2 regions of the Paenibacillus sp. NPDC093718 genome follow, and region 2 is predicted to be linked to the other one. Evidence: a T-box and tRNA genes for the amino acid it is inferred to sense, from the RefSeq annotation. Region 2 holds a T-box; the other holds one or more tRNA genes.
The links. The T-box of region 2 lies ahead of ACQKPA_RS18060 (arginine--tRNA ligase). A T-box ahead of a tRNA ligase gene usually reads a tRNA of that ligase, here a tRNA-Arg.

Region 1 (24,842 bases), on a different contig from region 2:
TCATTATCAACGCTCAGCACAATGATAATTATTCTCATTAAGATTGTCAATAGAATTTATGAAGATTGTCTAAACGATCCGTGAATCTGTCCTTCTTCCATGATTATAGGATTCGTTCTTTACAGAACATTAGATGTATAACATAATCTTACTGATTATTCCTACAAACTTAACCTCTACCACTCATTCTTGTGCCTTGTATCCATTGAACATAACAATCGAAGAGAGAGGGATCTCCATGCGTGACAAAACCCCCACTCCGGCTGCAGAAAGCGGCTTTCCCGTTAAGGCCGGCAAACCCGCACGCCAAGCCCTTATCGTCGCAGGTTATCATCAGCTTGCTGACCTCACCCAAGCATCCGAGAAAGAACTCCTGGCGCTTCACGGGGTAGGACCCAAAGCGGTCAGAATACTACGCGAAGCTCTTGCCGAGAAGGGTCTAGCCTTCAAAGAATAAATAAACACGGTAGGTCTCCTGAAGCCATAAGGACCAGGGATCTATCGTGTTTATTTTTTCCCATACAGCGCACCCATCTTGGATTGGTGCGCTCGTTGATGTTCCATATCATCTATCCAATGGGACTTCGACTATATGATGTTATAGCCCCTAAATATCGAATACTACATTCATCACCATCGTATCAATATTGGAAATGGATTCACAATTGTGAAATAATTCACCACTTAATTGACCGCCCTATATTAAAATGAAGAGGACCTAACGAGGCAGACGGTAGGAGGCACCCGGCGAATTTATGAGATTCGGAGAGTAAAGGTAACGCTCATGTTTCCTTTCATTTCTCGTTGCTCTACGTTACGCCCTCTTTTTTCGTTTGGCTCTCTTCGGTCAACTAAACAGATATAGAGAAAGTGGAGGGTTATACAGTGAAACAGAAAGTTGCAGCAACGCTTATACTCATTCTCTCATTCATGCTCGTGATCGCGGGATGCGGCAGCGGGAACCAGGATCGGAATCAGAGCAACGCGAAAAAAGAAGAAGCCCAAGAAACGGCCGTTTCGGGTGCGTCCCAAACCGGTTATACACCGTTCGATCAGCTCAAAGAAAAGTATGATATCATCATCGTCGGTGCAGGCGGGGCCGGTATGTCTGCTGCCCTTGAGGCAAAAGAAAAAGGCATGAACCCGGTTATTTTTGAAAAAATGCCGATTGCCGGCGGGAATACCATAAAGTCATCTTCGGGCATGAACGCTTCCGAAACCAAGTTCCAACAAGAACAGGGCATTAAGGACAGCAACGATTTATTTTACGAAGAGACTCTAAAGGGCGGTCACGGAACCAACGACAAAGACATGCTTCGTTTCTTTGTTGACAACTCGGCAAGCGCGATCGATTGGCTGGATTCCATCGGAATTCGGCTGAACAATATCACCATTACGGGCGGCATGAACGAAAAGCGCACGCACCGTCCTGAGGACGGCTCGGCGGTAGGACAATACCTTGTCAACGGACTGGTGAAAAATGTACAAGAACAAGAAATTCCGCTATTCGTCAATGCTAAGGTAACGGATATTACGGAAAAAGACGGCAAGGTAAACGGCGTCACAGTCATCTTCAACGGGAACGACGAGAAAAATATTGCAGCGAATGCCGTCGTTGTGACAACCGGCGGTTTCGGAGCCAATATGGACATGATTTCCGAAGTTCGGTCCGATCTGAAAGGTTATGTGACCACCAACCAAGAAGGCAGCACCGGTGATGGCATTACCATGATCGAAAAGCTCGGCGGCACAACAGTCGATATGGATCAAATCCAGGTTCACCCGACGGTACAGCAGGAGAAATCCTATCTGATCGGGGAAGCCGTTCGCGGAGAAGGTGCGATTCTCGTTTCCAGTGAAGGCAAACGTTTCACGAACGAACTGGATACTCGGGACAACGTCACCGCCGCCATCAATAAGCTTCCTGACAAATCGGCTTATCTTGTGTTCGATTCCGGGGTAAAATCCCGCGTCAAAGCGATTCAGCAATATGAAAAAATGGGCTTTGTCATTCATGGAGATTCAATCGAGGTTTCGGCCAATGAAATGGGCGTTCCAGCCGATTCGCTTAAAGCCACACTGGATTCATGGAACAGCGCGGTGAAGAACAATAAAGATACCGAATTCAACAGAACAACAGGCATGGATAACGACTTGTCCGAGGCGCCATACCATGCCATCTTAATCGCCCCCGGTATTCACTACACCATGGGCGGCGTAAAAATCAATACGAACACGGAAGTTTTGGATAAAGACGGCAAGCCTATTCCTGGATTGTTTGCAGCCGGCGAACTAACAGGCGGCTTGCACGGTCAAAATCGGATCGGCGGCAACTCCGTTGCCGAGATCATTATTTTCGGCCGTCAAGCCGGCATCAAATCTGCTGAATTTGTGGGAGCGCAGTAAGCTGTAGCCTGCATCTTTCTTTTGGCAAAACAACGAACGCTCGGTCTCGTCCTGATCCTCCGGTAGTCATCATTTTCAAAAATCATATTTACATTTCTATAAAAATAGATATAATGAAACACATGGATACCTTACAAACCATCAAAGCACTATCAAACGAGTCCCGGTTTAAAATTCTGGAGTGGCTGAAGCATCCGGAGGAACATTTTGCTCCGCAGGATCACATGCCTTCCAAATGTGATTTTCATGGCGGTATCTGCGTGGGCTCCATTTCAGAAAAAACAGGACTCGCTCAGTCGGTCGTTTCTGGCTACCTCGTCAAATTGCAAAAGGCTGGTCTACTGGAATCCCATCGAGCGGGCCAGTGGACATATTACAGACGTAATGAGGAGGGCATTAAGCGTTTTATCGAACAACTCAAGGAAGAGCTTTAGGCTTAAAAAGCAAATTCAAATTGAAGATTAAGCTTAAAAGCTCTTTCTTTTTATCATATATATCTATTTTTATAAAAATACAGAAAAGCATATTAAACATATTGGAGGATTCCATACATGAGCAATCAAAATCAAAGTGTCCGATCTACAGCATCCCTATTCGAGCCATATACCATCGGTAACCTTACTCTTCCATCCCGCGTGGTGATGGCCCCTATGACGCGTGGGTTCTCTCCGAACGGCGTTCCAGGCCCGGATGTGGCCGCTTACTACCGCCGGCGTGCGGAGAATGGCGTCGGACTGATCATTACCGAAGGAACACTGATTAATCACCCAGCGGCTACCGATAACCCCAATGTGCCTAACTTCCATGGTGAAGCGGCATTGAACGGCTGGGCCGAGGTGGTCCGTCAGGTCCACGAAGCCGGCGGTAAGATCATGCCGCAAATTTGGCATATCGGCATGACTAGACCAATAGGTGCCGAGCCAAATCCGGAGGCACTTCCGATCGGACCATCCGGACTTGACCTTGACGGCAACGTGGTCACGAAGCCGATGACCAAGGATGAAATCGAGCAGGTCGTTCAAGCTTATGCCGATGCCGCCGCAAATGCCAAACGCCTTGGCTTTGACGGCGTAGAAATCCATGGGGCCCACGGTTACCTGATCGACCAATTCCTCTGGGAAAGAACGAACCAGCGTACCGATGAATACGGAGGCGACATGCTGAAACGCGCCCGCTTTGCGATCGAAGTGGTTAAGGCAGTCCGTCAAGCGGTGGGTCCTGACTTCCCTGTTGCCATCCGCCTATCCCAATGGAAGACGACCCAATATGAAGCCAAGCTGGCGGATACGCCTGAAAAGCTGGGTCAGTTGTTAACCGCACTGTCTGACGCCGGGGTCGATATATTCCACTGCTCGACCCGCCGCTTCTGGGAGCCTGAATTTGAAGGCTCTGACCTGAACTTTGCCGGATGGGCCAAGAAGCTGACTGGAAAAACGGTCATCACCGTCGGTTCTGTTGGCCTCGACGAAGTGTTTACCAGCCTCTTCATCCAAGGTAAGGGTGCCGGTCAGAGGGACCTTGAGGAGCTGCTTAGCCGCCTTGAGGAACACGAATTTGACCTGGTTGCTGTAGGCCGTGCCCTGCTGGCGGATCCGCAATGGGCTGCTAAGGTTCGAGACGGACGTTTCGACGAGCTGGCACCATTCAAGCCGGATTCCTTGAAAACTCTGGTTTAATGCGATTTCAGTCCTCCCCCCTGGACTTAAAGACGCATTGAATCTTTAAATACAAAACCGGAAGCAGATCGCTTCCGGTTTTTTTGCCGTATGTTGTTCAATGCTATTCGTCCAGCAAAGCGGCTTGACGCTTGTAATGATCCTCGATGACCATGCAAGCCATCGCTTCGATCACGGGTACGACACGGGGACAGATGCATGGATCGTGCCTGCCGATCGTCTCAATCTCCCGTTCGTTACCCTCCACATCAACTGTCCGTTGGGTAATCGAAATGGAGGAAGTCGGCTTGACGACAACTCGGAACACGATGTCCGCCCCGGTGCTGATACCGCCGATAATCCCGCCGGCATGGTTGGTCCGGAACCCCTCCGCGTCCATCTGGTCGTTATGTTCGCTTCCCCGCATGGAGGCGGCTTGGAAGCCCGTGCCAAATTCAATGCCCTTAATCGCTCCCACGGACAGCATCGCCTTCGCCAGCTCAGCGTCAAGCTTGTCGAATACGGGCTCCCCCAATCCCGCAGCGATTCCGCTGATACGGCACTCGACGATTCCCCCGCAGCTGTCGCCCTCTTCGGCCAGTCGTTCTATCCTCTCGATCATGCGAACGGCCGCTTCAGGATCACACGCCCGAACAGCATTCCGTTCGATGGCATCGATGTCGAATTGCTCGCATCGGATGCCGCCGATCTCAGTCGTATAGGCCAGGATCGAGACGCCCCGACGTTCCAGAAGCTTGCGCGCCACAGCACCGGCAGCCACTCGCGCAGCCGTCTCCCTTCCTGAAGCTCTTCCGCTTCCTCGATAGTCGCGTATCCCGTATTTTTTCTCATAAGTGAAATCCGCGTGCCCGGGCCGATAGGCTGATTTGATGGTGTCGTATGCCGACGGGCGCATGTCGGTGTTGTTCAGCATGATGCACAGTGGCGTACCCGTGGTTCGCCCCTCGAAAAGCCCGGATACAATGCGGATCTTATCGTATTCCTTGCGGGGAGTCGTAACGGAGGATTGCCCCGGCCTTCTGCGATCCATCTGAATTTGGATGTAGGCCTCATCCAGCTCAACGCCAGGCGTGACGCCCTCCAAAATGACGCCGACCGCTTCTCCGTGTGATTCCCCGAACGTAGTCATTTTCAACCGTTCTCCAAACGTACTTCCTGCCATGTCCCTACCTCCCGAATACTTTCGATTCCTTTTCATTCAGTTTAAGGGTATAGTTGAAATAAATGAAATCGTAATATCGTAGAGATGCCATAGAGAGGATTGATGACAAATGATCGCCAACACCGAATGGTATCGAGTGTTTCTGCATGCCGCCGAGACTTCCAATTTGACGAAAGCTGCACAAAACCTCCATATGACACAGCCTTCTGTGAGTTATGCCATCAAGCAGCTGGAAGAAGCGCTCGGCGTGGGGCTGTTCGACCGGTTATCCAAGGGCGTCCGCTTAACGCAAGAAGGTCAAGCCTTGTATCAGCATGTCCGGCAAGCCTTTAACGAGCTCGATTCAGCCGAGCGCCGCTTGAAGAAGCTGAAGCAGTTCGGCGAAGGCAGGCTGAGGATCGGCGCGAACGGGGCTATCGTTAAGGACTTTCTCCTATCCTTGCTCGACCGATTCCATGCCCGCTATCCCGACATCCGCATTCAGCTGTCACAGGAGCGAACAAGCAGCATCGTGGAGCGCTTAAAGAAAGGATCGTTGGATCTCGGCTTTGTTCACCTTCCCGTATCGGACGAGGAAATCCATATCATCGACTCCCGTACCTCGCCTTATTGCGCCGTGGTCGGAACGGCCTTCGCAGATTGGGCGCGCAGGCCTCTACGGACCGAAGAATTGACGGAGCTTCCCCTGTTGTTGCTATCCCCTGGCAGCTCGACGCGCTCCTTCATCGAAGGGTGGTTCCGATCGCAAGGGGTGGAAGTGGAAGCCGACTTCGAGTTGAACAGCCTGGACATGTTAGCGGAATTTGCCGAGCGCGGTTATGGAACAGCCTTCTTGCCACGGGCCTTTGTATCGTCCAATATCTCGGACGGTTCCTTGCTGGAGCTTCGAACAGACACTCCGTTACCGGATCGATATATCGGCGTCGCCGTTCATAAGCAGCAGTCGCCCTCGCTGGCGGCAGGGGCATTTTTGGAGATGCTGCAGCAGAAGTAAGACGCCCTTAAGGACTTTTATGCATCCACTATTTTTTCACCGGACATGTTTGTATAAACCAAGAAGGAGCTGCGCCAGCAGATCCTTTCCCTTTCTAATCAACCAGCTGTCTTATAGAAATTTCCTATAATCCCAATGAATCTACTAAATCCGTTAAATTTTTCGGAGACCCATCAAAATCAATAACTTCATTTTCTGAATTCAATAAGAATTTCCCCTGATAATCACCAGTAATTACATAAGCATTATCAACAATTGGTCCCTCATATTTTTGCAAAAATACTAGAGCTCTATCATTTCTGTTTAGTGTTGGATTTCCATTTATACTAAACTGCTTATTATCAATTATTCCACCAGTTTCAAGTAACTTTATACTCTTTTCTATAATTTCACCATTATATTCATTAAGTACTTCTACTTCAGAAATAGTAAAAGGAACATTTTCGTAAACTAGCGATTCTCCTTCAGTCACCATAATCTCCGCAATCAATAATGAATCATTCTTCAACTCAATTGTACTTTCATATTCTTTGTTCAGAGAAAGAGAAAGATCCATCTGAACTAGTTTATTATTCAATTTTGAATATACTAGACAAGAAAATAGGACTAAAGCGAACCCACATATAATTATGTAGATACTTTTTTATAATTTATTTTATTTTCCATTTATCTTCACGCCTCCTTTAATATAGATAATTAACACCGTTTATTTCATCCTGTGTGGGTGTATAAACCACTCGACTGTCATCCCTATGCATCAATGCACTAGTGTTACTAATATCACTTAAACCAAGGCCATGGCCAATTTCATGAGCAAAGACAGCGTTCCTTTCATACACCAAATAAGAATTAGTGTAATATGTATTCATCGATATAGCTGAGTAAAGTAAATAATTTCCGCTCAATGTAGGCTAATGTAAGCCCGACCAACTAACATTCCCAAAATTGCTGCAACTAAAATACCATGTGGCGCTTGATGATTCAACAAAGTGTATTGTGGAATTTACAGGCGTATTTTCCCACATACTCATTGCTGACTTTGCTGAAGAACTACACGTACTATCCACTTTACTATCTATTTGATATCCCATAGTACCTAAACTTCTTCTTTTATATCCGAGCAACTCGTAAGCCCCTACACTTTCAGCAACTAATAAAAATAACAGAACAACAGATATTATAGGAATTATTTTTTTCATTTACATCACTCCCTATTCTTCATTCTCTTTGTTAACTAAAATGTGAATTTCATTGTTTTCAACTTTGATTGCTATAACTTCACTAATATCCTTATCTTTTATAGAAAAGATCTCAGTCCCAATCTCATAGGCATTCGTATATGTTCCACGATAAACACCTGTTTCCGAATCTAGTTTAGTTTCAATAACGCCTAATTTCCCCCCTAAGTCGCTATCTTTTAATTTTTGATCCGTCAATTTGTATGTGACATTATTAAATACCACAAAATCGTATGCCCATGATTTCGAGCTAATAACTTCCCCCTTATTTGATCCATTGCAAGCAGAAACTATGAAAATAATAATTAACAACAGTATTAGTCGCTGAATTAGTAATCCCCCTCCAATCAAAACAGATCATTCATTGTAATTGGCTCCTTCTGGTTTTGGGTGTCCATATCGTGAGGTGAAAGGTGAGCGGCATTCTTATAAAAAAACACTAACCCACTTATTTTCGTGCAACCTCCTCCAGTTTTTTGAATTTTTGCTTCTTTTTTCTTTAAAAGGACATCTAGTATATAGAATACAACTAATACAACAAGAGTTACGCATAAAAATAAAATTAGAAGGATACAGATGGGGGCTTGTTCCATTTTGGGCTAAAGATATTAAGATAGGTTATAAGATGATCCTGAGATGTCCACGAAAAGGCTGCACACCTCCTCCCTGCTCAAGTGCGTATATCGGGGGAAGAGCAACGCGTTCGCCTTTAAAATCGGGAAGCTTCCACAGCCTATTTCCTTCCAGCTTCCCGATTTTAACAGCGAACGGAGCCGATATACGCACCGCTCCTCGGCACGATACCAGCATGCAGCCATTCACACTCTCCTCCTCCCACGCCCAAAAGCCCAGCTCATGTGATCGGACATGAGCTGGGCTTTCTTTGCACTACTACGAGATGCCCCCCAAGAGGCTGCACACCTCTTCCCCGCTCAGGTGCGTATATCGGTGGAGGAGCAACGCGTTCGCCTTTAAAATCGGGAAGCTTCCTCAGCCTATTCCATATCCTAGCTTCCCGATTTTAACAGCGACCGGAACCGATATACGCACCATCCCACAGCACGATAACGGAGTGTGCAGCCCTATGCCGCGTCCCCTCAAACTAATGCAAAAAAGCCCAGTTCCCACAAAAGCAGGAGCCGGGCTTTCTCTTATTTCAATTATTTGCGCTTCAAGTTGTAGAACGACTTCAAGCCGTTGTATTGAGCAAGCTCGCCCAATTGGTCTTCGATGCGAAGCAATTGGTTGTATTTCGCCACACGGTCCGTACGGGAAGGAGCACCCGTTTTGATCTGACCCGCGTTGGTAGCTACTGCGATATCAGCGATGGTGCTGTCCTCGGACTCACCGGAACGGTGGGAGATAACAGCCGTATATCCTGCACGTTTTGCCATTTCGATCGCATCGAACGTTTCAGTCAATGTACCGATTTGGTTTACTTTAATCAGGATGGAGTTACCGATGCCTTCGTTGATGCCTTTTTCCAGACGCTCGGTGTTGGTAACGAACAGATCGTCACCCACGAGTTGAATTTTGTTGCCCAATTTCTCGGTGAGCAATTTCCAACCTTCCCAATCGTCCTCGGAGCATCCGTCTTCGATGGTTACGATTGGGTATTTGTCTACCCAAGAAGCGAGCAGGTCAACGAATTCTGCTGGTGTGAAGGATTTGCCTTCTCCTTCCAGAACATACTTGCCATCTTTGAAGAACTCGGTCGAAGCAACGTCCATACCCAGCAATACATCTTCACCTGGCTTGTAGCCGGCTTTTTCGATCGCTTCGATGATGGAAGACAAGGCATCTTCGTTGGACGTGAAGTTAGGAGCGAAACCACCCTCGTCACCAACCGCTGTGTTCAGGCCTTTGCCCTTCAGAACGGATTTCAGGTTGTGGAAGATTTCAGCGCCCATGCGAAGCGCTTCTTTGAAGCTAGGTGCGCCAACAGGCAATACCATGAACTCTTGAACGTCAACGTTGTTGTCCGCGTGAGCGCCACCGTTAACGATGTTCATCATTGGTACCGGAAGTTGTTTTGCGTTGAATCCGCCAAGGTAAACATACAGCGGAAGATCCAATGCATCAGCAGCGGCGCGAGCTACAGCCATGGATACGGCCAGAATTGCGTTCGCACCCAACTTGCCTTTGTTCGGCGTACCGTCCAAAGCGATCATCAGCTTGTCGATGCCAAGCTGGTCCAGAGCGTCCATGCCAATCACTTCAGGCGCGATGATTTCGTTCACGTTCTCAACGGCTTTCAGAACGCCTTTGCCCAGGTAACGGGATTTGTCGTCGTCGCGAAGCTCAACGGCTTCGTGAACGCCAGTGGAAGCACCGGATGGAACGATCGCGCGACCGATTGCACCGGATTCCAGGTATACTTCAACCTCTACGGTTGGATTCCCGCGGGAGTCAAGGACTTCGCGTGCATATACATCAGAAATAATAGTCATGTGTATAGTCTCCTTTTAATGTTATGTTTATGTTCCATTATGAACTACTTATTTACGTGCTGCAATCATGGAGGTTCCCGTCATTTCGTCAGGCTTCGGCAGCCCCATCAGATCGAGAATCGTTGGCGCGATATCGGCCAGAATACCGCCTTCACGCAGCGTTACGTTCTCATCCGTTACGATGAACGGAACCGGGTTCGTAGTATGTGCGGTGAACGGACGTCCACTCTCGTCAAATACCATGTCGGCGTTCCCGTGGTCAGCGGTGATCAGAACTACCCCGCCTTTTGCCAAAACAGCCTCAACGACCTTGCCGACACACTCATCCGTAGTCTCAACGGCTTTAATCGTCGGCTCCAGCATACCGGAATGACCTACCATGTCCGGGTTGGCAAAGTTCAAAATGATCGCATCATGCTTATCTGCTTCGATTTCTCTCACGCAAGCATCCGCCACTTCATAGGCGCTCATCTCCGGTTTCAGATCGTAGGTCGCCACTTTCGGCGAGTTGATCAGTACGCGCGTTTCGCCAGGAAGCTCAACATCGCGTCCACCGCTGAAGAAGAATGTCACGTGCGGGTACTTTTCAGTTTCCGCAATCCGAAGCTGCTTCTTGTTGTGCTGAACCAGCACTTCGCCGAGCGTGTTATCGAGATTCTTCGGTTTGTAGGCAACGAAGCCTTCCACCGTCTCGCTGAACAGCGTCAAGCATACAAAATGCAGGTTTTGCGGGAACTTCGGTCCACGCTCAAAACCACGGAAATCATTATTCGTAAATACCTGGGACAGCTGAATCGCACGGTCAGGGCGGTAGTTCAGGAAGATAACGGAATCTCCGCTCTCCACCAGACTAACCGGCTCGCCTTCACCATTCACAATCACGGTCGGTTCTACGAATTCATCGTAAACCGATTTCTCGTAAGATTCGATGATGGCTTTCAGCGGATCCGTATATTTAGGTCCTTCGCCATACACCATGGCACGGTAAGCCTTCTCGACGCGATCCCAACGCTTGTCGCGGTCCATCGCATAATAACGACCGGAAAGCGTAGCGATTTGGCCAACGCCCACTTCTTCAATCTTCGCAATCAGATCCTTAACGAACTGCTTGCCGCTGTCCGGTGCCACGTCGCGTCCATCCATGAAGCCATGGATGTATACGTCATGGAAATCTTCCTTCTTGCAAAGATCCAGCATGGCAAACATATGCTCAATATGACTGTGAACGCCGCCGTCGGATACCAGCCCGTACAGATGCAGCTTCTTGTTGTTGTTCTTGGCAGCGCGAACGGCTTCCACCAGCGTTTCGTTCTCGAAGAATTCTCCTTCGCGAATCGACTTCGTGATACGGGTCAAATCCTGATACACGATCCGGCCTGCGCCGATGTTCAAGTGACCCACTTCGGAGTTCCCCATTTGACCTTCCGGCAAGCCTACGGCTTCACCGCAAGCAGTCAACGTGGTGTTCGGATATTGCTTCAAATACCGGTCGTAGTTAGGCTTGTTCGCTTGAGCGACCGCATTGCCCACCTCGGTGTTGCGAAGCCCGAAACCGTCCATGATGATCAGAGCTACGGGTTTTGGAGCAGACATTTACTTCGCCCCCTCAACGAGTGCGATGTAGGAAGCCGGTTGTAGACTAGCACCACCAACGAGCGCGCCGTCGATGTCGCTTTGTCCCATATACTCCGCTACATTTTCAGGCTTCACGCTGCCGCCGTATTGAATGCGAACTTGCTCTGCAACGGTTTCGCCGTACAGGCCTTTAACGAGTTCACGAATATAAGCGATGACTTCGTTTGCATCCTCTGCCGTAGAGGATTTGCCCGTTCCGATCGCCCAGATTGGCTCGTAAGCAATAACGACATGAACCGCTTGATCAGCAGGAACACCTGCGAACGCTGCTTCCGTTTGTACTTTGCACACGTCTTTGGTTTGGCCGGCTTCGCGTTCTTCCAGCTTCTCGCCGACGCATACGATCGGAAGAAGACCATGGCGGAATGCCGCATGTACCTTCTTGTTCACGATCTCATCGGTTTCAGCAAAATACTGACGGCGCTCGGAATGTCCAATAATGACGTAGTCCACGCCCAGGTCTTTCAGCATCAAGCCGCTGATTTCACCCGTAAAGGCGCCATTGTCTTCAAAATGAAGATTTTGTGCACCGATTTTGATGTTCGTGCCCTTGACCGCTTCAACCAATGCAGGAAGATTGGTAAATGGCGCGCAAATCACGCTTTCCACGCCTTCTACTTCCGCTTTGCCTTTCACATCTTCAATAAATGAAGTTGCTTCCGGAACGGTTTTGAACATTTTCCAGTTACCAGCTATGATAGGTGTTCTCACACGATTCACTCCTTTATTCCCCCGAACAATCGGGGTCCAAACTTCATCCACTTCTATCCAATATAGTGCCTATTTCTATTTGTCGTTCAGTGCCACAACACCAGGAAGTGCTTTGCCTTCCATGAACTCAAGAGATGCACCGCCGCCTGTCGAGATGTGATTCATCTTGTCGGCAAGGCCGAATTTCTCTGCAGCTGCAGCCGAGTCGCCGCCGCCGATAATCGTGTAAGCTTCCGTATCCGCACAAGCTTGTGCCACTTCACGAGTACCGTTGCTGAACGGAGCGATTTCGAATACGCCCATAGGGCCGTTCCACACGACAAGCTTGGAGTTCTTGATCACTTCTGCATACTTGGCGCGAGTCTTAGGACCGATGTCAACGCCTTCCCAATCGGCAGGAATGCCGTCGATATCAACGACCTTGGTATTCGCGTCTGCGCTGAACTCGTCCGTTACGACGATATCTTCCGGCAGGTAGAAGTTTTTGCCCAGCTCTTTAGCTTTCTCGATGAAACCGAGTGCAACGTCAAGCTTCTCTTTATCAAGCAGAGATTGACCGATTTCATGGCCTTGAGCTTTGAAGAACGTATAAGCAAGTCCACCGCCTATGATGACATTGTCAGCAAGCGTAAGCAGGTTGTCGATCACGTCGATTTTGTCCTTAACCTTCGATCCACCGATGATGGCGGTAAAAGGACGGTCCGGATTCGAAAGGGCTTTGCCGAGAACGGACAGCTCTTTCTCCATCAACAATCCCGATACAGCCGGAAGATGATGAGCGATACCTTCTGTCGAAGCGTGCGCACGGTGAGCAGCACCAAACGCGTCATTCACGAACAGATCGGCCAGTTCGGCGAATTGCTTCGCAAGTTCCGGATCATTCTTCTCTTCACCAGCGTAAAAACGAACATTTTCAAGCACGAGCACATCGCCGTTTTGCAGCTTCTCGACTTGAGCTTTAACGGCTTCTCCTACGGCTTCATCCGCTTTGGCTACCGGTTTGCCGAGCAGCTCGGACAGACGCTGACTTGCCGGAGTCAGGCGCAAAGATTCAACGACCTCTCCTTTTGGACGACCCATGTGGCTGGCCAGGATGACTTTCGCTCCTTGCTCTACCAGATATTTAATGGTCGGCAAAGTCTCGCGAATACGAGTGTCGTCTGTAATTTTACCATCTTCGAGCGGTACATTGAAATCGACACGGACAAACACCCGTTTGCCGCTTACTTCTACATCACGTACACTTTTCTTGTTCATCTCCACGTTCCTCCTAAGAAAACTATTCTCCTCACCGACAGCATGCAGTTGCTCTCGTTTCTCTCTCTATCGCTAACCAGCGCCCGGATCTTATCTATTCTTCCCAGTGCTCTGGCATGAAAGCAAGGAAAAACCATGAACCAAAGAGGAGACCCGTGAAACGGAACTCCTCTTCGATTGTATGGCTAGATCAATTACAGACCTTTGCTTGCGATGTAAGCAGCGAGGTCAACGACACGGTTGGAGTAGCCCCACTCGTTGTCATACCAAGAAACAACTTTCACCATGTTGTCGCCAACTACCATAGTGGAGAGCGAATCGATAGTGGAAGAAGCTGGGTCGCCATTGTAGTCGCTGGATACAAGCGGCTCTTCGGAGTAGTTCAAGATGCCTTTCAGCGGGCCTTCAGCAGCTGCTTTCAGAGCACCGTTTACATCTTCAAGGGTTACGTTTTGGGACAGCTCAACTACGAGGTCCGTTACAGAAACGTTCTTCGTAGGTACACGCATTGCCATACCGTTCAATTTGCCTTTCAATTGTGGCAGAACGAGGCTAACCGCTTTAGCAGCACCAGTTGTGGATGGAATGATGTTTTCAGCAGCTGCACGAGCACGACGCAGATCTTTGTGCGGAAGATCGAGCACTTGCTGGTCATTCGTGTAGGAGTGAACCGTAGTCATCATACCCTTAACGATACCGAATTTCTCGTCAAGAACTTTTGCGAAAGGAGCCAAGCAGTTTGTTGTACAAGAAGCGTTGGAGATTACAGTATGGTTAGCTGCATCGTATTTGTCTTCGTTAACGCCCATAACGATGGTGATATCTTCATCAGTTGCTGGAGCGGAGATGATAACTTTCTTAGCGCCGCCTTTCAAGTGAGCGGAAGCTTTGTCTTTCGCTGTGAAAATACCAGTGGATTCTACAACGATTTCAACGCCGTGCTCAGCCCAAGGCAATGCTTCAGGGTTACGCTCAGCGAATACTTTCACTTCACGGCCGTTTACAACGAGTGCGCCTTCTTTAGCTTCAACTGTTGCATTAAGTCTTCCGTGAGTTGTGTCATATTTCAAAAGGTGTGCCAGCGTGCTTACGTCCGTCAAATCGTTGATTGCCACGATTTCAACTTCGCTGTTGTTCAGCGCAGCGCGGAACACATTACGTCCAATACGTCCAAAACCGTTAATACCTACTTTAACCATGAGTAGTTCCCTCCATATTTGTAAAATTTATATATTCAAGATTGGCCGTTAAGCCAATCAAGACAACAATAATGAAAAATCAGGTGTGTACGCCCGTGGATTCAAATACCGGCGTCAATCTCCTTCTCGACTTCCAGTGCCGCGGCTTCATCGGTAACGAGAATATCCTCATGTCCGAATTTCAGCACCGCGTGAATCGCCTTGCCCTTGCCTTGACCCCCAGCAATGCCGATGATCGTTTCTGTCCGCATAATATCCTCAAGCCGCAGCCCGAGAGTAAGCATTTTGTGGACAACTTCACCATCTTCACTGAAGTAGTAGCCGAAGGATTCCGCAATCGCGCCATCTGCCTGCAAGTTCTGAATAGAGTTTTCATCCAGTTTGCGCCTTCTTGCCATCTCCATGGCATCTCCGATGCCGTGAATAATGACGCGGCAGCGCCTGATCACATCCACGATCTCCTGGATATGCTGATCCTGCACCAGAGACTGATAGGCATCCTCGCTTAGCAGATCCGGTACGTGAAGCAATCGGTACTCAGCCCCAACGCGCTTTGCCATCTTGGAAGCAATGGTGTTCGCTTGAATCTCCATGCTCTCCCCAAGACCGCCCCGCGCCGGCACAAACCAAGTGCTTGTCAGCGGTTCGCCGCCTGGCAAAGAGGACATCTGCTCGGCCACTTCGGCGAGCGTGGAGCCGCCAGTTACGGCAATCGTATCTCCATCCTGGACAAAGCTTAGCAGCGTTCTTGCTCCGGCCCGGCCAAGCTCGCGTTTGACTTCCGGAGATGACTCGCTGTCACCGGGAATAATGACCACTTTACGAAGCCCGTAAGCCTGACGAATCTTCTCTTCCAGTTCAACCAGTCCGAATAACTCATTCATGACCGGCTCCAGCTCCTCCAGCAAGCATATCCCTGAGCTGCTGATGCGCATGCCAAGCGTTTCAATCTCGATCAGCCCCTGCGCTTTCAGAAGATCAGTCTCTGCTCTGAGAACACGCTCGGTCATCGAGAGTGATGAAGCCAATGTCCTTCGGCCAACAATTCCGGACAACTTGATCTGATGAAGGATGGTATACCTTCGTTTAAGAGTGTCCATCAGATCCGGCAGAAGCTGCTCTTGTATTTCTAATAGGTTACGCATGCATTCCACTCCTGCAAACTTCGTCTCGGCTCTCCTCTACCTGGTCGTAAAATGTCCCAGTTAAACTTTTTAAGTCCCACCTTATTCTAACCAATAATTATGCCGGTTGCAAGTGTCCGAAAGTATATTTCTCTGCCCCGGGCATTCTTATACATTATGGCCAAGTACTGGCTCGTCTATATAATAGGAACAAAGTTTTGTCTGCTATTGTATTTTTTCAATAGATGCGGTATAATCAACTTCGTTGCTAATTTTTTAGATATCAGAAAGTATAAACTTCTCGGAGCCAGCTTCCTGATATCGCAAGAAAAACTACCGCTAAACGCGGTCTGTCTTCTTTGAATGTACGTCGTTAGACATTTTTCTTATGCGCCCGTGGTCCAATGGATATGACGTAGGCCTCCGGAGCCTGAGATCGAGGTTCGATTCCTCGCGGGCGCGCCATTATAACTTTTATTCTCTATACTGATTACCCTAAAGCGCCCATGACGGCTCTTTTTTTTACCCAATAGTTTGACTATCTTTGACTTTTTGATTTAAATTGTTTATCATGTGGGTAATACGGTAACAGTATTTATATGAGGTACTTAAGAGGAGGTTTTCCACGTGAGTTTTATACCTATGGTCGTTGAACAAAGCAACCGCGGTGAGCGGGCGTACGACATCTATTCCAGATTGCTGAAAGACCGCATTATCTTCCTCGGCTCCGACGTAAATGACGTGGTCGCCAATTCCATCATTGCCCAAATGCTGTTCTTGTCGGCTGAGGATCCTGAGAAGGATATTCATCTTTACATCAACAGTCCTGGCGGTTCCATTACCGCAGGTATGGCGATATTCGATACGATGCAGTTCATTAAGCCGGACGTTTCGACGATCTGTGTCGGGATGGCTGCTTCCATGGGCGCATTCCTGCTCAACGCAGGCGCTAAAGGCAAACGTTACGGACTGCCTAACAGCGAGATTATGATTCACCAGCCGCTCGGCGGCGCACAAGGTCAAGCCACGGATATTGAGATCCGTGCTCGCCGCATTCTCAAAATGCGCGACAAGCTGAACCGCATCCTCTCCGATCGCACTGGCCAACCGCTGGAGCGCATTGAGAAGGATACCGATCGTGACTACTTCATGACGGCTGACGAAGCCAAAGAATACGGTCTGATTGATCAAGTATTAGAGAATACACCACCGCAAGGCTTATAAAAGAAATGAAGTAAAGGGCAGGCGCCGTTATCCGGTGCCTGCCCTTTCTTATCCTCTGAAGGGGAAACTCATGAAAACTTCGAGTGCTAAATAGTGAGAGTATCCCCTCCGGTCGCTGTTGAAATCGGGAAACTTGAATGAATGGATAGGGAGGTTTCCCGATTTCAAAGGCGAACGCGTTGCTCCTCCAAGGATACTCTCACTTCGGTACGATTTTTTCTATAAAACATAAAGACGGAAAGGACATCCCCCTCCTAAAAGGCCTGCCTTTACTTGTGAGGAGGGAATAGAGGAAGGCCGTGCAGGCTTCCTTTGCAAGGGTAATTGGGTACGTAAGGCCTAATGATGCGCCACCCTCACTGCTTTCACAAACAGGGTGACATCGATAACGCCTAGGGCGACTTGTGACCTTTACCGTACGGCTTGCTTGCCTCAGACCACGCATCGTGCGCATGGTGTACAAGCTAAACAAGTTATCATCGAGAGGACTATGTTAATCAGAGAATGCCTAAAACAGCAATTCCTAAGGATCACATATCCGTCCGTATTCGAAGGCAAGCCTCTCGATAAACGCAAAAAATCCCCTGACCGCAGGAAACGGGAGTACACGCTCCACGCTCACGTAATCAGGGGATTTTTCGCAACTGGTTCCAGTACAGTGTTACATCAGGACAACATCATGTTTCTAGACAAGCTATAGGATGAAAATAAATGATTGCAGTTTACACAAACCGCTTACCGTATACTCTTACTTCCACTCTTTCAGCTTCAGTTCAAACTCCGGAAATCCATAAGCATATGCGGTGTACTCATAAAGCTGGAAGTACAGCACCACAGCGTTATCCTTCACATAAAAATCAGCATCCGCTGGCACGCCTTCAAATCCGCCGAGGTAGCCCCCTTCTTTTTTCAGCTTGTTCAGCACAAGGTTGTTCAGCTTCTGTTTGTTCTTGCCCTGCATGTTGATGAAATCGCCCAGCTTCATTTGCTTGCCATCCTTCAAGGAGAACGTGAAGCTTTTACGGAAGGTCATGCCATGGGCACCGCCGGTGTACGAATAATCGTATGCCGTAATGCTCAGAATGTCGTTCTGGTTGTAATGGACCACGAAGTCACCACTGAATTCGTAAGGGAAACTGGATTCCGATGGCGGGAATTCCTCAGCATTCCCTTCGGCACCGGTGATTACGCCGGACGCATTTTCTTTCAGCACTTTGTTGATTTCGGCTTGGACCTCCGCATTATCGAGTCCGCTGATTACAGGATAGTTCACAACGGCTTCCACGCCCTGAATCTTTTTCTTCAGCGTAGCCGATTTGATCGTAATGTCGTTCTGTTTCTTCTGTGTCATGCTGAGTGTTTTCGAGGAAGGATTCCATTGCCCCTGAACGCCCATGTATTCGCTGATCGTTTTGAATGGCACATACAGACGACCATTGATGATCTGTCCGCCAGGCTCGCCGGCATACGAACCATTCACCAGAATACCGATTTCAGTTGAATCATATACGACAGCGCTCAGTTTGTTATAACCGTTACCTAGTGTATACGTACGGTTTTTTACATCATATTTAAGAGGCATCCCCAGGCCGTCCCGCAGAGCGGTTGCCGGCACATAAGTTACCCCGCGCAGCACGAGACCTTTCTGTGACAGGGTCTTGCCATTCCATTTCAGTACGACTTCATTCTTCGACGATTTTTGGCTGGCGGAAACGGGTGCCTTAGCGGCGCTTGCATCGATGACCTGTCCGCTCAAACCCAGACCGCCAAGCAGGACGCTAGTTGCAATTAATGATGCACATACACGTAATTTAGGATTCATATCAGAATTCCACCTTTGTTAAATTAAGTTTCCGTTTAGTTGTTAATCTATTACCCTTAATCATTATAAGGAAAGCTTTCAATGTATTGGTAACAAAGTCAATGACAATTTTGATTCCAGGCCGTAGGACCTATACGTTCATCTAATCTTTCTGCATGAATGCTTTTACGCTTAGAAATACACCAAACAAGAGAGCGCATGTACTCATAAACAACAAGACTTCGCTTACCTGGACTGTATAACTTAATAGAAATAATCCGATACCGACAAGCGCACTGTGAATACTCAATAACAGCAGATGCAGCGCGCTTTTCCTGAAGATGCTCAGAAACAACACCGCTGCTGCGCCGGCAACGATTTCTGCAATAACCAACAAGCCCATCACATCGCTTAAGCCGCTTTCTCCTTTTCCTGATTAAACGCATAGAAACTTGGTTTAAGTCATTTGCGCCTCCTTTATATAAACAACGAAACGGCCCCCGAAGTTGTGGTTTGATTCGTATAAATCGGCTATTTCTTCCTATTCCAGGACTTAGGACCTAATCTTCAGAAACATAAAAAGAGCCTGCCCCAATGGGACAGACTCTTTTTATTACAAAAATATGAAAATGTAAGCCCTATAATTAACGACCGCTCTTCAGTTCGGTCCATAAACGATCATAGATGGAGAGCGAGTCACCGACATTATCGAGCCACTCGGTACGGCCTAGCTCTTCATCTGTCAGGTTGATCATCGTATTGGCGCGGTATTCCTCGCTATGGAATTCCATCGCTTTGGTGTTCGGATTGCTGTATCCGATAAATTCATAGTTTTTGGCGCTGACCTCAGGCTCCATCATGAAATTGATGAATTTCTCGGCCAGCTCTTTATTCTTGGCACCCTTAGGAATCGCGTAGTTATCAGAGAAGATGGTAGCCCCTTCTTCTGGCACGACATACGCCACATCCGGATTCTCCGCTGCAATAAAGGCCGCATCTCCGGACCAGACCGTAGCAATCCAGCCTTCTTCTTGGATCATCTTCTGCTTGATGTTATCCGTATCAAACGCTAGCACATTCGGCAGCAGGTTCTTCAGCTCATCCGCAGCTGCGGTGATATCTGCTTCATCTGTGCTGCTGTTGGACTTTCCTTGCTTCTTAAGCGCCATGCCGATCATTTCACGGTTGTCGTCCAGAAGCAGGACTTTACCCTTGTATTCCGGGTTCCAGAGATCTTCCCAGCTGTTGATCTCATCCTTCACATACTTCTTGTTATATGCAATTCCCGTTACACCGGATGTGTAGACAATCGAATATTTATTGCCCGGGTCATAAGAAGGATCTTTGAAAGTATCCGTAAGATTGACGAAGTTCGGGATATTATTCATATCAAGCGGCTCAAGCAGCTCCGATTCAATCATCGTTTTGACCATATAATCGGATGGCTGAATGAGGTCATACCCACTGCCGCCAGCCTTAATTTTAGCCAGCAGGTCTTCATTGTTTGCGTAATTATCGTAGGTTACCTTCACGTCGAACTTCTCTTCGAAGTCCTTCAGCACCTCGGGATCAAAGTTATCCGCCCAGCTGTAAATGTGAAGCGTCTCCTTATCCGATCCGCAGCCGGCCAAGAGTCCTACAGACAATACCGCAACCATGCCTGCCGTCAGCAGGCGGGTCCATCTTGATTTTTTCAATTCAATATCTCCTCTCTTTCCACTTCCATGTTTAGATCGGTAATGTTTTATGTTTCTTTTCCCCGTTGCCGCGGTTAAGAATATATTGCGCTAACAGAATCAGCGTGATGCTGACCAAAATGAGCAGCGTACACAGCGCGTTAATCTCTGGCGAGATGCCGCGCTTCACTTGAGCGTAAATATAGATCGGCAGCGTTGTTGAGCTGGGGCCGGCAACAAAAAAGCTGACCATAAAGTCATCCAATGACAGCGTAAAGGCAATCAAGGCGCCGGAGATAATGCCCGGTGCAATCTGCGGCAATGTAACATGCCGGAACGTCTGCCAAGGCGTAGCGCCCAAATCCTGGGCCGCCTCATCCAGCTGTTTGCCCATGCCCGACAGTCTGGCCGTCACTACGACATACACATACGACAGACTGAACGTAATATGGGCGATGATCACCGTCGTCTTGCCAAGCGGTATATTCAGCTGACTGAACAATACCAGCAGCGACAGCCCCATAATAATATCCGGGATAATGACCGGAAGGTACAGCAGCCCGTTCATGCCGCTGCGTCCTCGGCGTCCCAGGTTCCGAAGCGAGAGCGCCGCCGCAGTTCCGAGGAGGGTAGAAACGATCGTCGATATGACCGCCACCGTCAAACTGTTCATCAGCGCTTCCATCACATGCCGGTTCTCGAATAGCGACACATACCAATCCAATGTAAATCCTTCCCAGTTGCCGCTAAGCCGCGTGTTGTTAAATGAATAGATGATGATCATGATGATCGGTACATAGATGAAAGCCATCATAAGGAAAGAGTGAATCCCAAGCAGCGGGTGATTCTTCTTCTTCACTTATCTCCCCTCCCCTACGCGTTGATGCCGGGCTTGCATCGCCCGGTTAAAGAGCAGGATCAGCACCAGGGACGTAATCACAAAGATCACCGACAACGCCGCTCCAAAGGGCCAGTTGCGCGCACCCAGGAACTGCTGCTGAATGATATTACTGATCATGGAGGACTTCGCGCCTCCCAAAATATCCGTAACTACAAACATCCCGGAAGTCGAGACATAGACCAGAACCGCTCCCGTCATGATGCCGGATTTGCTCTGCGGCAAGGTAATGTGCCGGAATGCTTTCCACCTGGAAGCGCCCAGATCGCTGGCCGCATCCAGAAGGCGCTTGTCCATCTGCTCCAGGGCCACGTAAATCGGCAGAACCATGAAGGGGATGAAGTTATACACCATCCCGAGCAGTACGGCGCCGTACGTATACAGCATCTGAATCGGCTCGTCGATCCATCCCATCCACAGCAGCAGGCTGTTCACCACGCCTTGGGTCCGAAGCAGCAGGACCCAGGCATAGGTGCGGATCAGAAAGTTAATCCAGAACGGAACCGTGATCAGAATTAATCCCCAGGTTTGGATACGCGGGGAAGCGTTGGCTATATAATAGGCCAAAGGATAGCTGACTAACAAGCAGATCACCGTAGTCAGCAGCGACAGTACCAAGGTATCCCAGTAGATCCCCAAATATAATGGATCAAAGAAGGTCTTGTATCCTTCCAGACTGAAGGAAAACACGACGTTCCCCAGCGAATCCCGCGAGAGAAAGGAGATGCCGACCACGATTAGCATCGGAACGATCAGGAACAGGGATAACCACAGCAGGACCGGAGTCAATAGGAACCTTGATTTCCTCATGATCCGATGATCACCTCATCTTTGGCGTTCCAGTTCACCCCAACCCGTTCGCCAACCTCCCATGGCTGATCATCCGAGATATCGAGAGCAATCATGACCTTCATCGGCTCATCATCCAATTGGACCAGCAGTTTATGAACGCTGCCGAGGTACTGCACATCCTCAATCACACCGCTCTTCTTGGCACCCGATTCCCGCTGGGGAATGAGTTTCTCCGGCCGCACGGCAAAGAGACCCTCTGGCGAGGAAAAAACGTTATTCTCCCCTACAAACGTAGCGGCAAACAGCGTTTGCGGTCTTGCATAAATCTCGCGCGGCGTACCGATTTGCTCTACCCGTCCATGGTTCATGATGACGATCCGATCGGAGAGCATCATGGCTTCCTCTTGGTCGTGCGTTACATATACAAACGTTATCCCGAGCGTCCGCTGCAAATGCTTGAGCTCGGACTGCAGATTCTTCCGCAGCTGCAGATCCAGTGCGCCAAGCGGTTCATCCAGCAGCAGCACCTTCGGTTTGTTGGCAATGGCGCGGGCGATGGCCACGCGCTGCTGCTGTCCACCGGACAGCTGGTGCGGGAAGCGTTCCCGCAGGGCGGTCAGCTGCGTCATGGCAACGGCTTCGTCCACCCGCTCCATGATGAGTTGACGCGGCATTTTTTTCATTTTCAACCCAAAGGCGATATTATCTTCTACGGTCATATGCGGAAACAGAGCATAGTGTTGGAATACCAGATTCAAATCCCGCTTGTTCGCAGGCATTTCCGTCACATTCTGATCCGCCAGCCAGACCTGTCCTTTGGTTGGCTGTTCGAATCCTGCTATCATTCGGAGAATCGTCGTTTTGCCGCAGCCGCTGGGGCCCAGCAAAGTCAGGAATTCCCCTTCTTTAATGGAGAGCGACAGCGGATGCACGACCGCTTGTCCCTGAAAATGCTTCTCGATCTGGACAAGTTCAATCACATGCATCAACCCCTTCTTCAAAATGTGACCTGTTCCATGTGTACATTCCTGCTAACCAGTATGCACAAAAACGTTCCCCACTAAGAAGAAACGGTCCTACTGCCTGTTGTGCTCAGGTTGGCAGAATCCGTTTCTTAAAGGTGGGGGCGGCTAGAAGTCTCTACTAAGAAAAAAAAGCCATATCCATGGGTATGGCTGTAACGTTCAGATCAAAGTTCAGTTTTTCGCATATTCACTATACCTCGTTTTCCCCCTATACACAACACTTTTCTGTGTATTTCGACAGGGGAAGGGACGGATGTGGGCCCTGATTATGGTATTTCATTTTTCGAAAAAGGATACACAAAAAACCGTCCACCCGATAAGATCCGGATGAACGGTTTTCAGTATTCCAAGTCAAAAGCGCTACTATTTCAGCTCATATTGCACGTACAGCTGCGTCGAGATTTTGATCTCGCCCGGCTTCACGGAGGTGTTGGCGCCCGCGTCCGCTGCAACGGATTGTGCTTCCATTGCCATTTTTTCGAGACCATAGATGGTATCTACACCAACGGAACCTTCCACAATGTTCAGCACGATGCCCAGCTGGCGCTTGGAGGCTTTTGCCATCGCCTGAGCTTTCAGGTCTGCATTCGCCATCGCCTTATCAATCACTTGAGCCTCAAACGCATCGCGGTTCTCAACTGAGAAACGGGCATTTCCAATGGAATTGGCGCCGGCATCGGATGCTGCATCAAGCAAATCGCCGACTTTGTTCAAGTCGCGAAGAGTAACTTCTAAGGAATGATAGGCGCTGTAATTCTTCACTTTACGTCCATTATCATCGGAATACGTATAGTTAGGTTGTACATAGAACTGTTCGGTTTTGATATCCTTGTCATCGATTTTCCATGTTTCTTTCAACAGCTTCGTAATTTTATCCATTTTCTGTGCGTTGCTCTTCTGTGCGGATTTTGCGGTTTCCGCATATGATTCAGCCCCGATGGAAAGATATACGATATCTGGCTTCACCGAGATCTCGCCTTTACCGAGTACGGTCAGAAGGTTTTGCTGTGCTGCCTCCGCCGCATGCACCTCGGTTGCCCCGCTCAATCCTACTAAAGCCGTGCTTCCAGTCAACAGTGCACCTGCAATCATGATGGAACCTACTTGTTTGACCCATCTTTTCATTATCGTCAGCCTCCTTCAATATTGGCATCGCTGCCATGCTTGCCTTACCCTTCTAACGTGAGGGCATTGGTAAATGTTGCATCCGGAACAGAGGGTTTTGAAATTTTTCTTCAACTTATTTTAATACCCCTGTTAATTGGTATATCTAGGCATGATTGGCTGATTAGCAAAATAAGATACCCAATGAAGAAGACGGCAACTGTTTAATAAGGAAGCCTTAATGGGTAACTAACTTACATCGGTGTTTAAAAAGAGGAGGTCACTATGAAATCATTCCGGATGTTATACGCGTTCATGTCACTGCTGATACTCATGGCAGCGGGCATGCCATACGGGGCGGCAAGCGCCGCGGCAGAGCCAGCCTCCGGTAAAACCTATCAGATCGGAACGGACATTACGTTTGCCCCGTTTGAATTCCAGGATGCAAGCGGCAAATTTGTCGGTATCGA
Region 2 (7,915 bases):
AGGTCCGTTACCAAACCTGTAAGAGCGTTTTCCAAGCAAATAACGGCCCCTGAGTCCGTTAAAACAACGCATACCCGCCACTTGCTCTGTAGCTTCTACAAACAGTCCTGCCTATCGCCAAGCACTGACCCGCTCCGATTTTTTCACGAAAATGGAAGACAATGCTCTCGCTCGCGCGGTCAGAAGTATTTTCCTTCCTTCGGGCGTGCGAGTATAGACCAGTTCGGCAGGACCGATATGCTTGCGCCACAGCTGGGCAAACCGTTCCGCGTGTTCTTTTCGCCGACCGATTTCCTCCGGCACGGCATGGTAATCCCGTTTCTTCACAAACCAGCTTCGCGATTCACGGTATAGAAGATAACGCGGGTTATCGATCGGGTCCAGCACCTGCTGCAGCGAATCCAAAAAGAGTGTTTTTTCCTGAGTGGTTCCGTCCCTCAGCCAACATGTGACGGTTCCTCCCTCTTCCTCCGCTTTCAATCGATGAATACTTGGCACAGATTCGACCAGCTTCATATCGAACAGAGCCGTATAAACGACGAGACCAACCTCACGGATACTTCGCTCCAGCGACTGATGCCGCGCCAGCATTTTGATAGCTTTATATACCCATGGACTTGATACGAGTAAGGCAACGGCAACCGGGATTAGTATAATGAACCAGGCCGGCGCGTCCGATTGGAACAAACGCGGAGACGTTAACGTCTCGCTGAAGGCGCCCAATCCCAGACCAACGGCGAATAGGAGTACGGCTTTCACCGTATGAGAAAACACGACAGGCCTAGGGATGCTCTCTCGATCCGCCGTCAGTTCTTCCGTCATGGAGCTGTGAAGGGCAATCGCCGAATCCCAACGCCCCTTCAGAAGATGCCGCTGCATCGCACGCTCCAATGTGTCGCGGTTATAATTCTTAATGCTATCTGCGGTATGCCTTTTTCGAAGATCAAGGCCCATGCGCTCCAAGCCCGACTCTATGGTCTGGTGCGAGATCGATAAACCTACGAGAGATCGAAATCTTCGGGCAAGCGAGCCCAAATCTTCGCCGCCGTCGCTCTTGGCTGTATCTATGCAGGCCAGATGCCAGATCGCTCCGGTCTTATCGGGATTCCCGCGCTGCGCGCGAATCGCCCGCCCTCTCATCTGATTGGACAGCATGAACGAACCGACATATGAGGCCATGACCAAGGAATTGATTCCGGGGGCATCCCACCCCTCACCCAGAAGAGCCGCCGTACCAACCAGCACCCGGATTTCTCCCTCCGAGAACACTTCCGTTATGATTGCGACGATAGCCGAGCGATTCGAATCACGTACATCAATCGTTACATAGCGGCTGTCATGCACAAGGGGGCGCTCCGATAAGTGAAGACCTCGCCGATCGGCACAAACCCTAGCTGTAGGAATAGCCTTTGCCGGCAGCACAACAAAAGAGCCTGTCAGAATTCCGATAGGCAGTTCATGCTCGCTCTGCGAACTGTTTTTCTCAGGTTGCTGCCTTCTAATTAACTCGAAAATAGGGACAACGCCGAGTCGATGAAGCGGCTTCTCGTCAGCTGCATCCTTCGGCAGGTCCTCCTTACGGATATAATCGGTCAAAATCACCATCCGCAAGTTCTCCCCCAGCATGGAACGCTCGAAATCAAGAATACGGCCGATGCCGTGCAATTTCGAAACGCTCTGAACCAGCATTTTGTCAAATGCCGGCGTAGAACGCATATAAACCCTCCGGCGTTCAATCATGCCCATTCGGCTGAGCCTCTTCTGCAAACCCTTTAACTCCGGCAGCTCACGATCCATATGCGGATCTTTATACAGCATGCCGCTAAGCAGTTCCTCCAACCACTCTTCCGAAAAATCGGGCGTTTCCTTCTCCTTCATTCCGAGCAGCTTCACCGCTTCCTTCCAGATAGGCTGATTGGCGGCACGCAGATACAGCACCATGCTGGAGTAATACTCGGGCGAGGATAATATTTCTTCGGTATACGTCTCGGATTGCCCAATCCAAGGATGATTGACAATCAAATCCGCCAGGAACTTATCCCGGACCAGCTCGTCCTTAACCTGCGCTGCCTGCAGCCGAAACTCCCGGAGTTTAGCTGCCTCCTCTTGAGTAGGCGTGGTCAAACTTATGTAATCCTGATGCGGGCACAACTCACCATGACGGACCAGCTCCGGGACGCTAATCTCTTCGTCGATGGGACCGCAAAGCTCGATATACCGCTGCCTTTCCCTTGGATTAACATCATATGGCGGTGTGGCAGTAAGGGCAATCTTCGTCGGCTGGCCCAACATTTCGCACAGCTGCATAGCACTTTGCCACCAAGACATCCGGAGATGATGCGCCTCGTCAAAAATGACTGTATGATAGCCCCGTCGCTTCAACAACTCCAAGGTTTCTTGAGCCTCTGTACCGTTCGTGATATCATCCTCGCTATCTATCACCTCCGCCTCAGAAGCTTCCATGACCATTTCGGGATCCCTGTTGTTCTCATCTTCAACCTGATGCGCATGCTCTATCTCCGCCGTGCCTTTCTTCCTCACAGAGGTTTGCTCCCCAGCAGTACTAAGCAGGCTATGAAGGGCTTGATAGGTCGTAATCGTTACCAATGCCGGTCGCTTGAGCGAGGTAGAGATCCATTCGGGCTGTTCTTGATCGTCTAGGAATAATTCCACGAATCGGCTCGCCCATTGCTGCTTGATGGTGAGTGTGGGGGCCAGGATGATCGTCGGCCGGTTAATGCGCAGCATGATTTCCAGTCCAAGAACGGTCTTCCCCGAACCCGGCGGCGCCACCAAATGCAGATGCCGATTCTTCAGATGATGCTCCAGCCCATGAAGCACCCTTTTCTGATAGGAGCGCCACGGATAACGAAACGACAGATTACTCGGAAAAAACTTCATGAATTCCTCCAGTTTAGATGCACCTCTTTCTTCATCGGAATGTATAAGAAAAACGTCTATCGATCACGTCCACAGAAGACAGACCGCACATAAAGGATGCTCTTCTTGCAATTATCGCTTGGGTTCAGCTGCGCTGAAAACTTAAAAATTCGATAATCTAAAAAAATGATCCATGACCTTACTGTAATTCCATGTGAATAAGGGGAAACGGCTTCCCGGAGCCGTCCAGCTCGGAGCGGCCGATTTGCACGAAGCCGTATTTTTTATAAAAAGCATGAGCCATGGGGTTCTGTTCATTCACATCGACTTGCAGCCTCCACCCCTTTAGCTGTTCGGCATGCCGGATCAGTTTCGTTCCCGTGCCTAAGCCGTGATGGAGGGGATCCACAAACAGCATTTCGATTTTGGCGCCATCCAGCCCCATAAATCCAATCGGTTCCTGTTGGGTATTCAAGCAGACCCAGATCTCTACGGCTCTCAGCGCTCCGTTTTGCATCATCTCATAATAAAACCGGATATCTTCCTCCGTCAGGAAATCATGCGTTTGGGATACGGCACGAAGCCAGATTTCCACCAGCCGATCATGATACTCTTCTGCATAAGGCGCTATATGTAACATCATGCTTCATCCAGTCCCTTCCAAATCATTCGATCTCATCGATATTCATGATATTGTGTAAATCGCTCTATACTATTATAGTGGAATCCGGTACATTAATCAGAGACTTTATCTTTGTCAGGAAGGAGAGAACAACATGCCGTTATGGCTTGTATACGCATTGCTGTCGGCGGTCACGGCAGCTCTTGTCGCCATTTTCGGAAAAATAGGCCTGCAAAACATCGATGCCAATTCGGCAACGGCCATCCGCTCTGTCATTATGGCCCTGTTTCTGCTGGGAGTCGTGGGGGTTCAGGGCAAATTCTCGGAACTCGGTGACATTCTGGTTCAGAAGAAAGCATTAAGCTTCATTGTGCTCAGCGGCATTGCGGGGGCATTGTCCTGGCTGTTTTATTTTCTTGCATTGAAATACGGCAAAGTATCGCAGGTAGGACCTATCGATAAATTGAGCGTGGTCATCGCGGTCATTCTGGCCATTGTGTTTCTTGGTGAAAAGATATCCTGGATTAACGCAGCCGGCGTTGCACTCATTGCCGTTGGCGCTCTTCTGGTTGCCGTTAAATAAGCTTCTACATAAAACCGCTGCTCAGCGGCTTTTTGTTCGTTCGTTTATTGCTGAAACCTATCAATATTATCGCATTTATATATTTCTAATTATAAGTTAAACATGTCACAATGAGGATAATTCATGGGTGAAGGGGTGTTGTTATGTCAGAGCAAGTATGGAAAGCTTACGATTATGATCGGCAGTTATCGTTTGTCTCGGCTTATGGAAAAGGAGTCGTAGAGCTTCTTGCGCCTCAACCCGGAGAACGAATTCTCGACTTGGGCTGCGGGACCGGTGATTTGGCATATGAAATATCCGCTTCGGGTGCATACGTAACCGGCATGGATGATTCGGCCGAAATGATTGAGCGCGCCAAAAGCAAATACCCCGGGCTTTCGTTTCTGACCGGAGACGGCGAGAACTTCGAAACCGAAACGCCGTATGATGCCGTCTTCTCCAATGCCGCCCTGCATTGGATGAAGGATGCTGGTGGTGTGGTACGCTCCATCTATGGCGCACTCAAGCCCGGTGGCCGATTCGTGGCGGAGTTTGGAGGCAAGGGGAATATCGACGGAATTTACCAAGCCTTGAAAACGGTGTTCGCCGACCATTATGGAATGGATGCCGACACCCGAAATCCGTGGTATTTTCCCAGCTTGGGCCAGTATACGACCTTGCTTGAATCCTATGGGTTCCGGGTGCATATCGCCCATCACTTCGACCGTCCCACGAAGCTGCCTGAGGGCAAGGATGGCGTGAAGTATTGGCTGCTGCATTTTGGCGATCGTTTCTTCGCTGGATTCTCGGCTGAAGAGAAGGACGCAGCAATTGCCCGCATCAGCCAAGCTGCCCAGGCGACGCTTTGGCATGAGGATGCATTTTATGGAGATTACAGGCGCCTGCGAGTCTTTGCAGAGAAGGTTTCATAATTTTAGGGTTGATTTTCTAAATAGAATGGTTAATAATATGAAAAACTTGAACATGTTGATTTTCGTTGATTGGGAGAGTAACTGCACTTGACTTTAGTCCAAGCGAGCCGGAAGAGTGGAAACCGGTACAAAGTCGGCGGTGAAACGGACCCAGGAGATGGTCTTCCGAAATGAAATATTGTAGGAAGCCCCGGCTTACACCGTTATCGTATCAAGGTGGTTAAACCCTTTCGGTTTAACAACAAGAGTGGTACCGCGAGCACAAGTCCTCGTCTCTTTAGGAGATGAGGGCTTTTTTGATTTTTCTGACGTATTTTTTTTATTTTTCAAAGGGGGATTTAACGTGTTAAGTCATTTGATTACTTCGAGCCTTCAACAAGCTGTAAACCAGGTGTGTGAAGATATGGGCGTCCAACTGCCCGATTCTACTCCAATCCGGATTGAGCAGCCTGCCAGCATGGAGCATGGGGACTATGCCACCAACATTGCGATGCAGCTAGCGAAGCTGCTTCGAAAGGCTCCGCTGCAAATTGCCGAGCTGATTCAAGCCGAGCTTGAGCAGGATACGACCTATAAACAGCTTGTCTATGCCACGGAGATTGTTGCCCCAGGTTTTATGAATCTGCGTATCGATTGGGAATATTGGGCTGGACATCACTTTGAATTGCCTCCGGCAACGAACGAGAAGATTGTCATTGAGCATACTTCCATCAATCCGAACAAATCCGCTCATATCGGCCATCTAAGAAACTCCTGTATCGGAGATACGCTGGTCAGGCTGATGAGGAAGCTTGGTTACGAGGTGGAGGTTCATAACTATATCGACGACCTTGGCAATCAACTGGCAGATACGGTGGTCGGGATGCTCCACACGCCGCTGTCAAAGGAACATGCCCGGTTCGGCGATTACTGCTGGGACGTGTATTCAAGTACCAATAAGGCCTACGAAAGGGAGCCCGGGCTGGTTCAGCATCGGACCGAGGTTCTGCACGCACTGGAAGAGGGTAACCAGAATCTGTCCTGGATCGGACTGCTCGTTGCCGAGAGAATTGTCAAAGAGCATCTTGAAGAAATGAAGCAGTTCGGCATTGACTATGATCTGCTCGTTTGGGAGAGCAGCATTGTCAGAGAGGGGTTCTGGGCGTCCGCTTTCGAGCTGTTGAAGAACACGCCGCTCTTCCATCAGGAAACCGAGGGCAAACTTGCAGGCTGCTGGGTGCTCAAGCAAACAGGAACGGAAGCCGTGGACGATCCGGAGTCAGACCACAGTATGGATAAAGTGCTCGTGCGCTCCAATGGCATCCTGACTTACACCGCCAAAGACATCGCTTATCACCTGTGGAAATACGGTGTGCTCTCCAACGATTTTGTATATAAAAAATTCACAAACGAGGTTTGGACGACGAGCACTCATGGCGAGCAGCTCTCTTTCGGCAAAGCAGACATGGTCATCAACGTCATTGATTACAGGCAGCAGTACCCGCAGGCGATGGTGAAGCAGGCGCTGGAAAGCTTGGGATTCCATAAAGAGGCCGACAAGCTCCGTCATGTCAGCTACGGCGTCGTTTCGTTAAGCCCTTCTGCCGCCTCGGATCTCGGCATCGATACTTCCGACGGGAAAGGATCCTACGCGATGTCCGGACGTCAGGGGATCGGAATTAAAATCACAGAGCTTATCTATCAAGTAGCCAAGGTCATCGAAGACACCCGTTCCGATAAAAACGGTTTATCCAGTCATACGATCGCAGCCGCCTCCATCCGTTACTATCTGCTTCGCTTTGCACTGCAAACCGAGGTGGTGTTCGATCTGAAGCAGGCCACTGAAATATCAGGAAATACGGGGGTATACCTGCTCTACTCCTACGCGCGTGCACTCAGCGTGCTCAATAAAGCGCAAGAAGCAGGTGTTTCGCCGTCGGTACCTGCCCGGTTCCCTGCCATGGAAAAAGCGGAGCATGCGCTCCTTCGCCATATCAGCACCTGGCATGATACCCTGTACGCCGCTGGCCGGGATCTATCTCCAAGCGCCATCTGCAACTTTACTTATGAGCTGTGCTCCTTGTTCAACAATTTTTATTCGGCATGCCCAATTCTGAAATCGGCGGATGAAGTGCTACAGTTCCGTGTGTGGCTCACTTCCTTATTTAAAAACACTCTTGGAGAAGCACTGGACGTACTGGGACTGCCCACGCCAAGCCGGATGTAAATCTCCCTCTAAGAGATTAACCAATGACGCTGTACTAAAAAAAGCCACCGTACGATTCATGTTGAATACGTACGGTGGCTATCCTATATTATTGCAATCCTCTGACGGTCAGTCTGACCTGGACGGCATCTGCTGAAGGCTCTTCCTGCAGGGTCCAGTTGACGGCCAGCGCTTCCTTCAAGCGAGCGACCTGCTCTTCCTGGAGCTTCAGCCCCTCAATAATACCTTCACCTACACTAAAATCGGACTCTGAGCTGATGCGGAAGGCTTCCTCCAGCCAGATCTTTAACCCGTTGCGGGTATTAAACGTAATTTTGTACCCCTCGCTCACGGCCTTGGCTAGATCTTCCCCATGTTCTTTTGCATAAGAGAACAATTCCTCATAGTGAAAATGACCATTGTTCGCGACTTGGAATCTCTCTACCTCACCCGAGCGAACAGCCTCCAGCAGTTCGGGAGTAGTTAGCCCCGATTTTCTGGCATGCTCCAATAAAATGGCGGTATTCTGTGATATTTTCGTAAGCTGCATGCTCGACGCCTCCTCAATATGTATCGAAAATACTTTTTTCTTCTATTATAAGACGAAACCGCTAGGATGTCAGACACTTCTCAAAACATAAGCTATATTCGCTCCCGATGTATTCGCCAAACGGCTCAATCTGTGCTACTCATTTGGGGGTTCTCATCCTCACGTGACGCTCCCGTCCCAGTCG

Region 1: it has a tRNA-Arg gene. The T-box ahead of ACQKPA_RS18060 (arginine--tRNA ligase) is inferred to sense a tRNA for this amino acid. The anticodon was not compared.

The regions. Positions count from the first base shown of each region.
Region 1 covers NZ_JBNNUS010000015.1:18,453-43,294, forward strand. Annotated here, with positions in the region: gene ACQKPA_RS30020 (DNA-binding protein) at 239-457, shown strand; gene ACQKPA_RS30025 (flavocytochrome c) at 886-2,406, shown strand; gene ACQKPA_RS30030 (ArsR/SmtB family transcription factor) at 2,529-2,840, shown strand; gene ACQKPA_RS30035 (NADH:flavin oxidoreductase) at 2,958-4,082, shown strand; gene aroC (chorismate synthase) at 4,186-5,244, opposite strand; gene ACQKPA_RS30045 (LysR family transcriptional regulator) at 5,354-6,238, shown strand; gene ACQKPA_RS30050 (hypothetical protein) at 6,363-6,815, opposite strand; gene ACQKPA_RS30055 (matrixin family metalloprotease) at 6,922-7,107, opposite strand; gene ACQKPA_RS30060 (hypothetical protein) at 7,150-7,437, opposite strand; gene ACQKPA_RS30065 (hypothetical protein) at 7,450-7,701, opposite strand; gene eno (phosphopyruvate hydratase) at 8,637-9,926, opposite strand; gene gpmI (2,3-bisphosphoglycerate-independent phosphoglycerate mutase) at 9,975-11,519, opposite strand; gene tpiA (triose-phosphate isomerase) at 11,520-12,272, opposite strand; gene ACQKPA_RS30085 (phosphoglycerate kinase) at 12,348-13,529, opposite strand; gene gap (type I glyceraldehyde-3-phosphate dehydrogenase) at 13,724-14,728, opposite strand; gene ACQKPA_RS30095 (sugar-binding transcriptional regulator) at 14,830-15,873, opposite strand; tRNA gene ACQKPA_RS30100 (tRNA-Arg) at 16,243-16,317, shown strand; gene clpP (ATP-dependent Clp endopeptidase proteolytic subunit ClpP) at 16,480-17,076, shown strand; gene ACQKPA_RS30110 (PdaC/SigV domain-containing protein) at 17,825-18,898, opposite strand; gene ACQKPA_RS30115 (hypothetical protein) at 19,041-19,280, opposite strand; gene ACQKPA_RS30120 (ABC transporter substrate-binding protein) at 19,522-20,574, opposite strand; gene ACQKPA_RS30125 (ABC transporter permease) at 20,606-21,367, opposite strand; gene ACQKPA_RS30130 (ABC transporter permease) at 21,413-22,261, opposite strand; gene ACQKPA_RS30135 (ABC transporter ATP-binding protein) at 22,258-23,229, opposite strand; gene ACQKPA_RS30140 (SIMPL domain-containing protein) at 23,632-24,393, opposite strand; gene ACQKPA_RS30145 (amino acid ABC transporter substrate-binding protein/permease) at 24,718-24,842, shown strand, end outside.
Region 2 covers NZ_JBNNUS010000005.1:509,428-517,342, reverse strand. Annotated here, with positions in the region: gene ACQKPA_RS18080 (DEAD/DEAH box helicase family protein) at 112-2,901, opposite strand; gene ACQKPA_RS18075 (acetyltransferase) at 3,080-3,523, opposite strand; gene ACQKPA_RS18070 (EamA family transporter) at 3,657-4,085, shown strand; gene ACQKPA_RS18065 (class I SAM-dependent methyltransferase) at 4,229-4,996, shown strand; T-box leader at 5,053-5,276, shown strand; gene ACQKPA_RS18060 (arginine--tRNA ligase) at 5,340-7,202, shown strand; gene ACQKPA_RS18055 (hypothetical protein) at 7,291-7,731, opposite strand.